DNA from 2 places in the Bradyrhizobium sp. MI1.4 genome. Region 1 is predicted to be linked to the other one. Evidence: riboswitches for the same ligand, from Rfam matches in the RefSeq annotation. Region 1 holds a riboswitch; the other holds the start of a gene.
The links. Region 1 has a riboswitch for cobalamin ahead of AC0L23_RS24325 (DUF1636 family protein). Riboswitches for the same ligand answer to the same signal wherever they lie in the genome.
Positions count from the first base shown of each region.

Region 2: another riboswitch for cobalamin. It lies ahead of metE (5-methyltetrahydropteroyltriglutamate--homocysteine S-methyltransferase); the one in region 1 lies ahead of AC0L23_RS24325 (DUF1636 family protein).

Region 1 is NZ_JBVVPP010000025.1:19,635-24,256, reverse strand. Features, by position in the region: gene cobN (cobaltochelatase subunit CobN) at 1-428, opposite strand, end outside; gene cobW (cobalamin biosynthesis protein CobW) at 428-1,477, opposite strand; gene AC0L23_RS24325 (DUF1636 family protein) at 1,474-1,857, opposite strand; cobalamin riboswitch at 1,953-2,170, opposite strand; gene cobO (cob(I)yrinic acid a,c-diamide adenosyltransferase) at 2,211-2,846, shown strand; gene AC0L23_RS24315 (cobyric acid synthase) at 2,857-4,305, shown strand; gene cobD (threonine-phosphate decarboxylase CobD) at 4,294-4,622, opposite strand, start outside.
Region 2 is NZ_JBVVPP010000002.1:396,646-401,267, reverse strand. Features, by position in the region: gene metE (5-methyltetrahydropteroyltriglutamate--homocysteine S-methyltransferase) at 757-3,072, opposite strand; cobalamin riboswitch at 3,172-3,371, opposite strand; gene AC0L23_RS04160 (4Fe-4S binding protein) at 4,157-4,360, opposite strand.

The sequences.
Region 1 (4,622 bases):
TCGCAGAGCACCTTGAGCCGCCGCAACGTCGAGACCGGCAGGGTCGAATACGCGTCCAGCCGCGTATCGTCGCGGCCGTCGGCCGGCAGCACGGCCAGCACGATGCCGCGCTCCTTCGCCAGCTGCTGCAGGGCCGCGAGCCCATACGGCCAATAGGATTCCCCGCCGATCAAACGCACGAGAATGCCGCGCGCGTGCGCAAGCGTGCGTTCGACATAGGTGTCGACCGAGAGCGGATGACGAAGTTCTGCGAGATTGACGAGCCGCAGCGACGGCAGGCTGTCGCGGCCACGGCGCCAGCCGGCCGCGAACGCGGCAAGATCGGAATCCGAATACGAGAGCACCACGAGATCGGCCGGGTCCTGGCCAATGTCCCTTGGTATCGCGGTCTCCTCGAGACCGCGGCTCTCGCGGAAGACGACGTGCATCAGATACCGGATCCTGAAAGACCGAGTCCCGCCTTGATCGCGGCCTCGTCGATATCGCCGTGCTCGCCGATCACGACCAGCTTTGACTGCCTCGCACCCGCGCCCCAGGGCTGGTCGAACTGGTGGCGCACGCGCTCGCCCACCGCTTGCAGCAAGAGGCGCATCGGCTTGCCTTGCACCGCGATGTAACCCTTGACGCGCAGCACATTCTGCTCGCGCGCCAGACGCTGAACGGATGCAACCAGCGCTTCGATATCGGTGACCTCAGGAAGATCGATCACGACGGACGCAAAATCGTCGTGCTCGTGATCCTCTTCGCCGTCGTGATGCGAGGGACGCGCGGCGAGATCGTTCTCGGCGGCAGCACCGAGGCCGAGGATGAGGCGCGCGTCGATCGCGCCGTCGGTGATCGCCAGCATCGGCACGCGGCGCGACATCTCGGCGGTGATCGCCGCCTTGGCTGCTTCGAGGCCTGCCGCGCCCGCAAGATCGGCCTTGGTCAGCAGCACGATGTCGGCGCAGGCGATCTGGTCCTCAAACACTTCCGACAGTGGCGTCTCATGGTCGAGATTGCCGTCCGCCGCGCGCTGCGCTTCGACGGCGTCAGGGTCGGGCGCAAAACGGCCCGCGGCGACAGCTTCGGCGTCGGCCAGCGCGATCACGCCGTCGACCGTGATGCGCGAACGGATCTCCGGCCAATCGAACGCCTTGAGCAACGGCTTGGGCAGCGCCAGGCCCGAGGTCTCGATCAGGATGTGATCGGGCTTGACGGCCCGCGACAGCAGCTTCTCCATGGTCGGAATAAAATCGTCGGCGACGGTGCAGCAGATGCAGCCATTGGCGAGCTCGATGATGTTCTCTTCCGGGCAATTCGCATCGGCGCAGGATTTCAGAATCTCGCCATCGACGCCCTCGCTGCCGAACTCGTTGACGAGCACCGCGAGCTTCTTGCCGTTGGCATTGGCAAGCAGATGCTGGATCAGCGTGGTCTTGCCGGAGCCGAGAAAGCCCGTGACGACCGTGACCGGGACTTTTGCGAGCGAATTCATTCGGCGGCCTCCGGCACGACGGCCAAGGGGGAAATGGGGGGAATGCGGGCAAGCGATTGCTTGCGGAATATCTCCGGGCGGCTGCGCCAGGGCACGAGGCCGTCGGGCGCGGCCGCATAGGCCGCGGCGCCCGCGACCACATCGCTCGCATTCGCATCCGACAGACGGCCATAGACATAGGACCAGCGGCCGGGCGCGCTGAGCGCGACGGAGCAACCCTGGTTGCATGCAGACAGGCATTCGACGGGAACCACGCTGACGCCGTCGGGCACGCCGGCCTCGAGGATCGCGCCATGCAGGCGCTTGCCGGGCGTCGTCTCGCCTTCGCCAAGTGTCTCGCCGGCGCGGCAGGTAATGCAGACATGAAGTGTGACGGTCATCGCTTCTTCCAGAATAAACAGCGGGAAGCGATGAGGCCCACGAACCGTTCTTGCGAAGGCCCGTTTCCCCGTCGCGGAACACCCCGTCCGCCGGTCCAAAATCGTCCGCGTTGGCAGGTCTCCCGGCTTGCGGAGCAGGGTTTCCCCTTCGATCCCCGCCTTCCCGATCCCCAGGGGATCAGTGGCTTCGGGCATCTCTCCGGTCACGGTCGCGGGGGCGGCTGCATTTTGGAACCAAATCTTGCCGATTCGGACCCTATCGCATTCCCTCTTCGCCTGTCGTAGGACAGGAACCAACGCCGGGCCACCATTTGCCCCCGACCGCCTCTTGTCAAGCCGAAGGACCCCGTCCGATGACGCCCGAACCGGATACCCAGACGGCCGACGAAACCGACGCCCGCCACGCCTCGAAAATGGCGAAGAAGAAGGTCGCCCGCGACAAGATCATGGCGACCAAGAGCGGCGAAAAGGGCCTGATCATCGTCCACACCGGGGCCGGCAAGGGCAAGTCCTCTTCGGCCTTCGGCATGATCGTCCGCTGCGTCGCCCATGGCTTCCCCTGCGCGGTCGTGCAGTTCATCAAGGGCGCCTGGGACACCGGCGAGCGCCGCATGCTGACCGGCCATTTCGGCGACCTATGCCAATTCCACGCCATGGGCGAGGGTTTTACCTGGGAGACGCAGGACCGCGCCCGCGACATCGCCGCCGCGCGCGCCGGCTGGGAGAAGGCCAAGGAGCTGATCCTCGACCAGAATCTCCGCATGGTCGTGCTCGACGAGATCAACATCGCGCTGCGCTACGACTATCTTGACATCGCGGAGGTCGTCGAATTCCTCACGACGCAGAAGCCGCCGATGACGCATGTCGTGCTCACCGGCCGCAACGCCAAGGACGAGCTGATCGAGATCGCCGATCTCGTCACCGAGATGACGCTGGTCAAGCATCCCTTCCGCTCGGGCATCAAGGCGCAAGCCGGCGTCGAGTTCTAAGAAACTCGCGATGGCGCGCGCATTGATGATCCAGGGAGCCGGCTCGGACGTGGGCAAGTCGCTCATCGTTGCCGGCCTCGCACGCGCCTTTGTGCGACGCGGCCTGCGCGTGGTCCCGTTCAAGCCGCAGAACATGTCGAACAATGCAGCCGTCACCGTTGACGGCGGCGAGATCGGCCGCGCCCAGGCACTCCAGGCGCTCGCCGCCGGCGTCGAGCCGCACACCGACATGAACCCGGTGCTGCTCAAGCCCGAGACCGATGTCGGCGCGCAGGTGATCGTGCAAGGAAAACGCATCGCGACCGCGCGTGCGCGTGAATATGCGGCGATGAAACCGTCATTGATGGGCGCCGTGCTGGAGAGCTTCGAGCGGCTGAAGGCGCGCGCCGATCTCGTTCTGGTGGAGGGTGCCGGCAGTCCGGCCGAAGTGAACCTGCGCAAGGCCGACATCGCCAATATGGGTTTTGCGCGCAAGGCCGACGTGCCGGTCGTGCTGGTTGGCGACATCAACCGCGGCGGTGTCATCGCGCAACTCGTCGGCATCAAGACGGTGATCGACCCGGACGATGCCGCGATGATCCAGGGATTTGTCATCAACAAGTTCCGCGGCGATCCCACATTGTTCGACGACGGCTACAGACTAATCGAAGAAAAGACCGCATGGCGCGGCCTCGGCGTGCTGCCCTGGTTCGCGCGCGCCGGCGAGCTGCCGGCCGAGGATGCGCTGGGCCTGAGCGATGCGCGCAAACCGGGCCAATGCAAGATCGCCTGTCTCGCGCTGTCGCGAATCGCCAATTTCGACGATCTCGATCCGCTCAAGCTCGAGCCTGGCGTCGATCTCGTGATGGTGCGGCCGGGCGAGGCCATTCCCGGCGACGTGCGCCTCGTCATCATTCCCGGCTCGAAATCCACTCGTGGCGACCTCGCCTTTCTGCGCGCGCAGGGCTGGGACATCGATCTCCTGGCGCATTACCGCAGAGGCGGCCATGTGCTCGGCCTCTGCGGCGGCTATCAGATGCTCGGACGCAGCGTCGCTGATCCCGAGGGGATCGAGGGCCCCGCCGGCGACACACCGGGTCTCGGACTTCTGGATGTGGAAACGGTGATGAGCTCGGAGAAGACGTTGACACGCGTCGCGGCGCTGCATGCCGCCACCAATCAGCCGATCGAGGCTTATGAAATCCACATCGGCCGCACTGATGGGCCGGATCGCGCGCGGCCATTCGCAAGGCTGAATGGCGAACCGGAAGGCGCGATCTCGCGCGACGGACGCGTGCAGGGCAGCTATCTGCACGGCCTGTTCACGTCGGATGATTTCCGCAAGGCCTTTTTGGCGAAGCTCGACATTCCCGCCGGCGACGAGCCCTATCACGCAAGGGTCGAGAGCGCGCTCGATGCGCTCGCCGATCACATCGAAGCCCATCTCGATGTCGACGGCCTGCTCGCTCTAGCGCGCTAGAGTGTCGGCCAGGCGGGTCCATTCGGATTCGCTGCCCGGAAGCCCGAGGCGCAGCCATGTCGGCTCTCGCGCGAACACGCGAGACCAGATATGGCGACGCGCCAGCTTCTCCTGCGCGGCAGGCGCGTCAGGCGTCTCGTAGAGACGAAACAGCTGCGTCCCGCCAACGAGCGTCCAGCCTTGCGACTGCACCATGCCGTCGAGGCGAACGCAGTCTCGCGCGAGCCGCGCGGACGTGGCCTCGGCCCAGGCATCGTCACGCAGAGCGCGGCAGCCGATCGCGATCGCCGCTCCCGAGACCGGCCAAGGTCCCGATA
Region 2 (4,622 bases), on a different contig from region 1:
CCGCAATGACGCCAAAATGAATGATCCCCTGCTGTCACTGATAAGCAGGCACATAAAAAGCCGCCCGGCCGCAATGCGAGGCCGGGCGAAAGTCACGCGGGAGCGACGCTGCTTTCCGCATCGTTCCAGCTTTCGTCGGTAGGGAGGACTACCGGCGATCGACTTACGACGAGGGCACTCGCCGTCAAACAACAAGAAGCGGATATCGCTCTGCACAAGTTAGCGAGCCGCTTGCCTTCCGCTCCTGTCGTAAACTTCAGGACTTGCTCACCACTTGCCAGCTGTCCGGTTGGCACGGGCAGCGCCTTGACGGAGCTGGGATCCATCGCGCAGGCGGTTTGACTGCCGAGCCCTGAAACTCAACCGTCAGTTTGCCGTCACGCGCCAGTATTTTGGCACCGCCGAATACCAGCAAATCTTCCCGAAGACCGCGCGAAGGCGCAAATTAGGTATGAAATTCCGCAAGGGCGGTAAAATAGATTGTTGTGATGGGACGCATCCATGGGATGGATAAATGAAGCGATAGGATCGTGGTTCGCGTCGAGCGCAAGTGACTGGGAATATGTCACCTAATCGGTATGGCCGGCATGCGGTCGTCCGCCGGATTCGAGCTTGTCGCCGCTGTATGCGATCGCCTCCGCCGGGGCAAACCGGCATTCGTAGGCGCTGGAAACTTTGGAAGCTCGCAAGGTTATCGCGAGCTCCCAAAGCGCGTTCATCTTATTCACAGATAGGTTGGCGACACGCTCCGTACGATCATGCCTCGGCCCGCAACTCGCGTGCGGCGGCCACCATATTGACGAGCGCGGGACGCACCTCCTCCCATCTTCGAGTTTTCAGTCCGCAGTCGGGATTGATCCAGAGCTGCCGATCGGAAACCCGCTGCCGCGCCAACACAATCAGCTGCTTGATCTCGGCTGCTGCGGGAATGCGCGGTGAATGAATGTCATAGACGCCCGGCCCGATTTCATTAGGATATTTGTAGCTCTTGAAAGCGTCGAGCAATTCCATTTTGGAGCGCGACGCCTCGATTGAAATGACGTCGGCATCCATTGCTGCGATCGCATCGATGATTTCGTTGAACTCGGAATAGCACATGTGCGTATGGATCTGAGTTCCGTCAGCGACAGCGGAGGAGCAAACACGGAAACTGTCCACTGCCCAATCTAGATAGTCCTTCCACTGCGATTTGCGCAGTGGCAATCCCTCCCGCAACGCAGCCTCGTCGATCTGGATCATGGTCGCTCCAGCCGCCTCAAGGTCGATGACCTCGTCTCGGATCGCGAGAGCGATCTGTCGGCATGTCTCGCTCCGCGGGATGTCGTCACGGACAAACGACCAGTTCAGGATCGTCACCGGTCCGGTCAGCATAGCCTTGACGGGTTTTTTGGTCAGAGACTGCGCATGTCGCCACCATTTAACGGTCATGGGCTTCGGGCGGGAGACATCTCCAAACAGGATAGGAGGACGAACGCACCGCGAGCCATAAGACTGAACCCAGCCGTGCTTGGTGAATGCGAAACCCAACAGCTGCTCGCCAAAGTATTGAACCATGTCATTGCGCTCGAACTCACCGTGTACGAGCACGTCCAGGCCGATATCTTCCTGCCAATGCACGGTATGGGCTGTCTCCGCTTTCAGAAGCTGCTCGTACTGCGTGTCATTCAGCGCTCCCCGCGCATGAGCTGCACGCGCATTGCGGACGTCCGCCGTTTGCGGAAAGGATCCGATGGTTGTGGTTGGAAACATCGGCAATGCGAAGGCGACGCGCTGGACGTCGGCGCGCTGGGTGAACGCACTGCGACGGCGACGCATGCTATCGTCGATCGCGGCCATTCGTCCGGCGACGTTCGCACTGTGGATCTTCGGCGATGTTTCGCGGGTGACGGATGCATCCTCTGAGAGCGTGAGTTCATCGGTCACGTCGGCAGCATGGCCAGCCAGCGCTTTGCCCAATATCGAAAGTTCCTTGATCTTCTGCACTGAGAACGCCAACCACGTCTTCAGATTGGGATCGAGATCGATCTCTAGTTCAATGTCGGTCGGAACATGAAGCAGCGAGCAGGAGGGGGCAATCTGAACACGGTCCCTGCCCAGTTTTTTGACCATAGGAGCAAGTTGGTCGAGTAGCGCCGGCAGATTAGAGCGCCACACGTTGCGACCATCAACGACACCGAGCGAGACCACGAGATCTCTACCTGCTCTGGCGACAATCGCGTCCAACTGGTCAGGTGCACGAACCAGGTCGACATGAACCCCGGCAACGGGCAAGGCCAAGACTGTTTCAAGATTGTCGCCGACACCCCCGAAGTATGTGGCCACCATGATTTTAAGGGCCGGCACGGCCTTAGCGAAATGAGCATAGGCCCGGCGGACAGCGGCCCGAGATGCTTCGTCGACGTCCATCACTAGGCATGGCTCGTCGAGCTGAACCCATTCAGCGCCGCGCGAGGCTAGTTCGCGGAGAACATCGACATAGACGGGGAGGAGTCGATCAAGCAGCGACAGCGGATTGAATGCGGGATTTACGCTTTTGCCGAGCTTCAGGAAAGTGACTGGGCCCACTAGGACGGGCCGCGTCTGATAACCGAGGCTTCTTGCCTCCTCATATTCCTCGATCGGCTTCCGAGAGGCATACTTAAAGATCTGATCCTGGTGAAATTCCGGCACCATGTAGTGGTAGTTCGTATCGAACCACTTCGTCATCTCCTGTGCGGCTACGCCGGGCCCATGCTGAGCGTGACCACCGTCTTGAGCGCCACGCGCCATGGTGAAGTAGGTTTTAAGCGACACAGGACCTTCGTTCCAGCCGTAAACGTCGGGAATGGCGCCAACCATTAGGCTGGTATCGAGCACATGGTCGTAGAGCGAGAAGTCATTCGAAGGAATGACGGTCGCACCGCGGGATTTCTGCCGTGCCCAATTAGCGGCACGAAGTCCACTCCCCGCCTCGAGGAGCTCGGCTTCGCTGGATTTTCCCGCCCAGTAGCTCTCGAGTGCGAATTTGAGTTCGCGTCGTGGGCCGATGCGTGACGTCCCCAGTGTGGCAACGGGAAGCGAAAGGATTGACATAGCTTAGACCCCATGTTGGGGCAAAGGCCATGGCGGACGCAGACAGCGAACATCGCGTGAGCGACAACTGCTTGGCGCACACCGGGACGCCCCGCCCGTGGACGATATCTTGTCGAGGCAGGTCTCCTGGCTCACGGGTCGTCGCTGCTGTCCGGCCTTCCCGAAGCCGCATGGCTTCAGTGACTTCGTTGGACAGCGGCTCGCCGCTTACAGTTGCGGGGGCAGCGCCGGCATTGCACCGGCTTCCCTCTTAGCTCCGGATCAAACGAAATCCGGAGACCGCGACGGCTTGAAATTATGCGCACGAGGATCGATGCGTCAACCTACCGATTCTCGCTGCGACATTGCCCAAGCGATTACGAGCGCACTAGGCGGGTACGACGGTCTTGCTCGCGGCCTGGTGAACACGCCCTGATCCGTGGAGGCTCCGCTTGTGAAATGCATTCGCTCCCTGCTCGCGTAACGGTTGAGCTCCACCACCGGAACGAACCCGGGCCGCTTTCGGTATCTGTGTGATCGCGAGGAGGCGACCTTCCGTCAGCAGCTTTTCGAACCTGCGCGTCAGGAAGGTGCGATCATCCTCGGCCGGCATCCGTTTGGTCACAGCCCACGAGGCTCCCTAAAAATTTCGAAAGCCGGATTGCTCCAGGACCGCACGGATGATCAGGTCGGCTCCTTGGTGTTCGGCGGGCCCGCGACCAGGCACGAGGTCGACCGCTCCGTGAGGTTGGCCAAGATGATCTTCTCGGTGCACTAGGTGTTCACGTGCTGAGCGACTTTTGCGTCGGCTTCGATGCGTCGGTGGCCGCTCGACGCCGGTCTGCCTCGCCTCGACTCGCGGCGAGCGACGATAGGCCTTAACGCGGCCACTGAGCATCGAGGGCCTTGTCCTTGTTCGTGACAAATTCGACGGTGTCCTCCGACAGAGCCCTTTGAGGGGTTCCTCGGAGTCGCTCAGCGCCTTAAGCTCATAACGATGTTAATCGACCTCGATGCGCCCCATGCGGTCGTGGTCTCCTCAAGGTCCCACATCTACAACTTCGTTCGCGAAATCGAGCGATGAGGCCTTTTGGTCGCGGGCTGCCTATCCTGTCTTGGACGGGACACAGGTGTCAGGGACCGGACAGACCACCGCGCATTGCGGCGTGTCGCAATGGCCCTCGCACTCCGTACATTTTTTGGCATCGATAACGTAAATGTCGCGCTTCAGACTGATCGCCGCGTTGGGACACTCGAACTCACATGCGCCACAAACGGTGCATTGCGAAGCGACGATCTTGTAAGCCATGCCTTCCGACTCCTTAGGCGAGCGATGCCATGGGCGATCCCTTTCAAATGCCGTGCCAAACGCAGACGCGCTCAATGTTGGGCAATTTGCCCAATTCGGCTGTCCCGGGTCTGAGACCGTGTTGCATCTGCGACAGCAACAGGTCGCTTCAATTTCAGGCTACGAGCCCTCGGGCCCTCTTGCGAGAGTCAGTCGCGACTTGACGCTGGAAGCGTCCGTCGGTTTGTTTGGCACGTCAGCGCGGGGGCAAGCGAGGCTGACG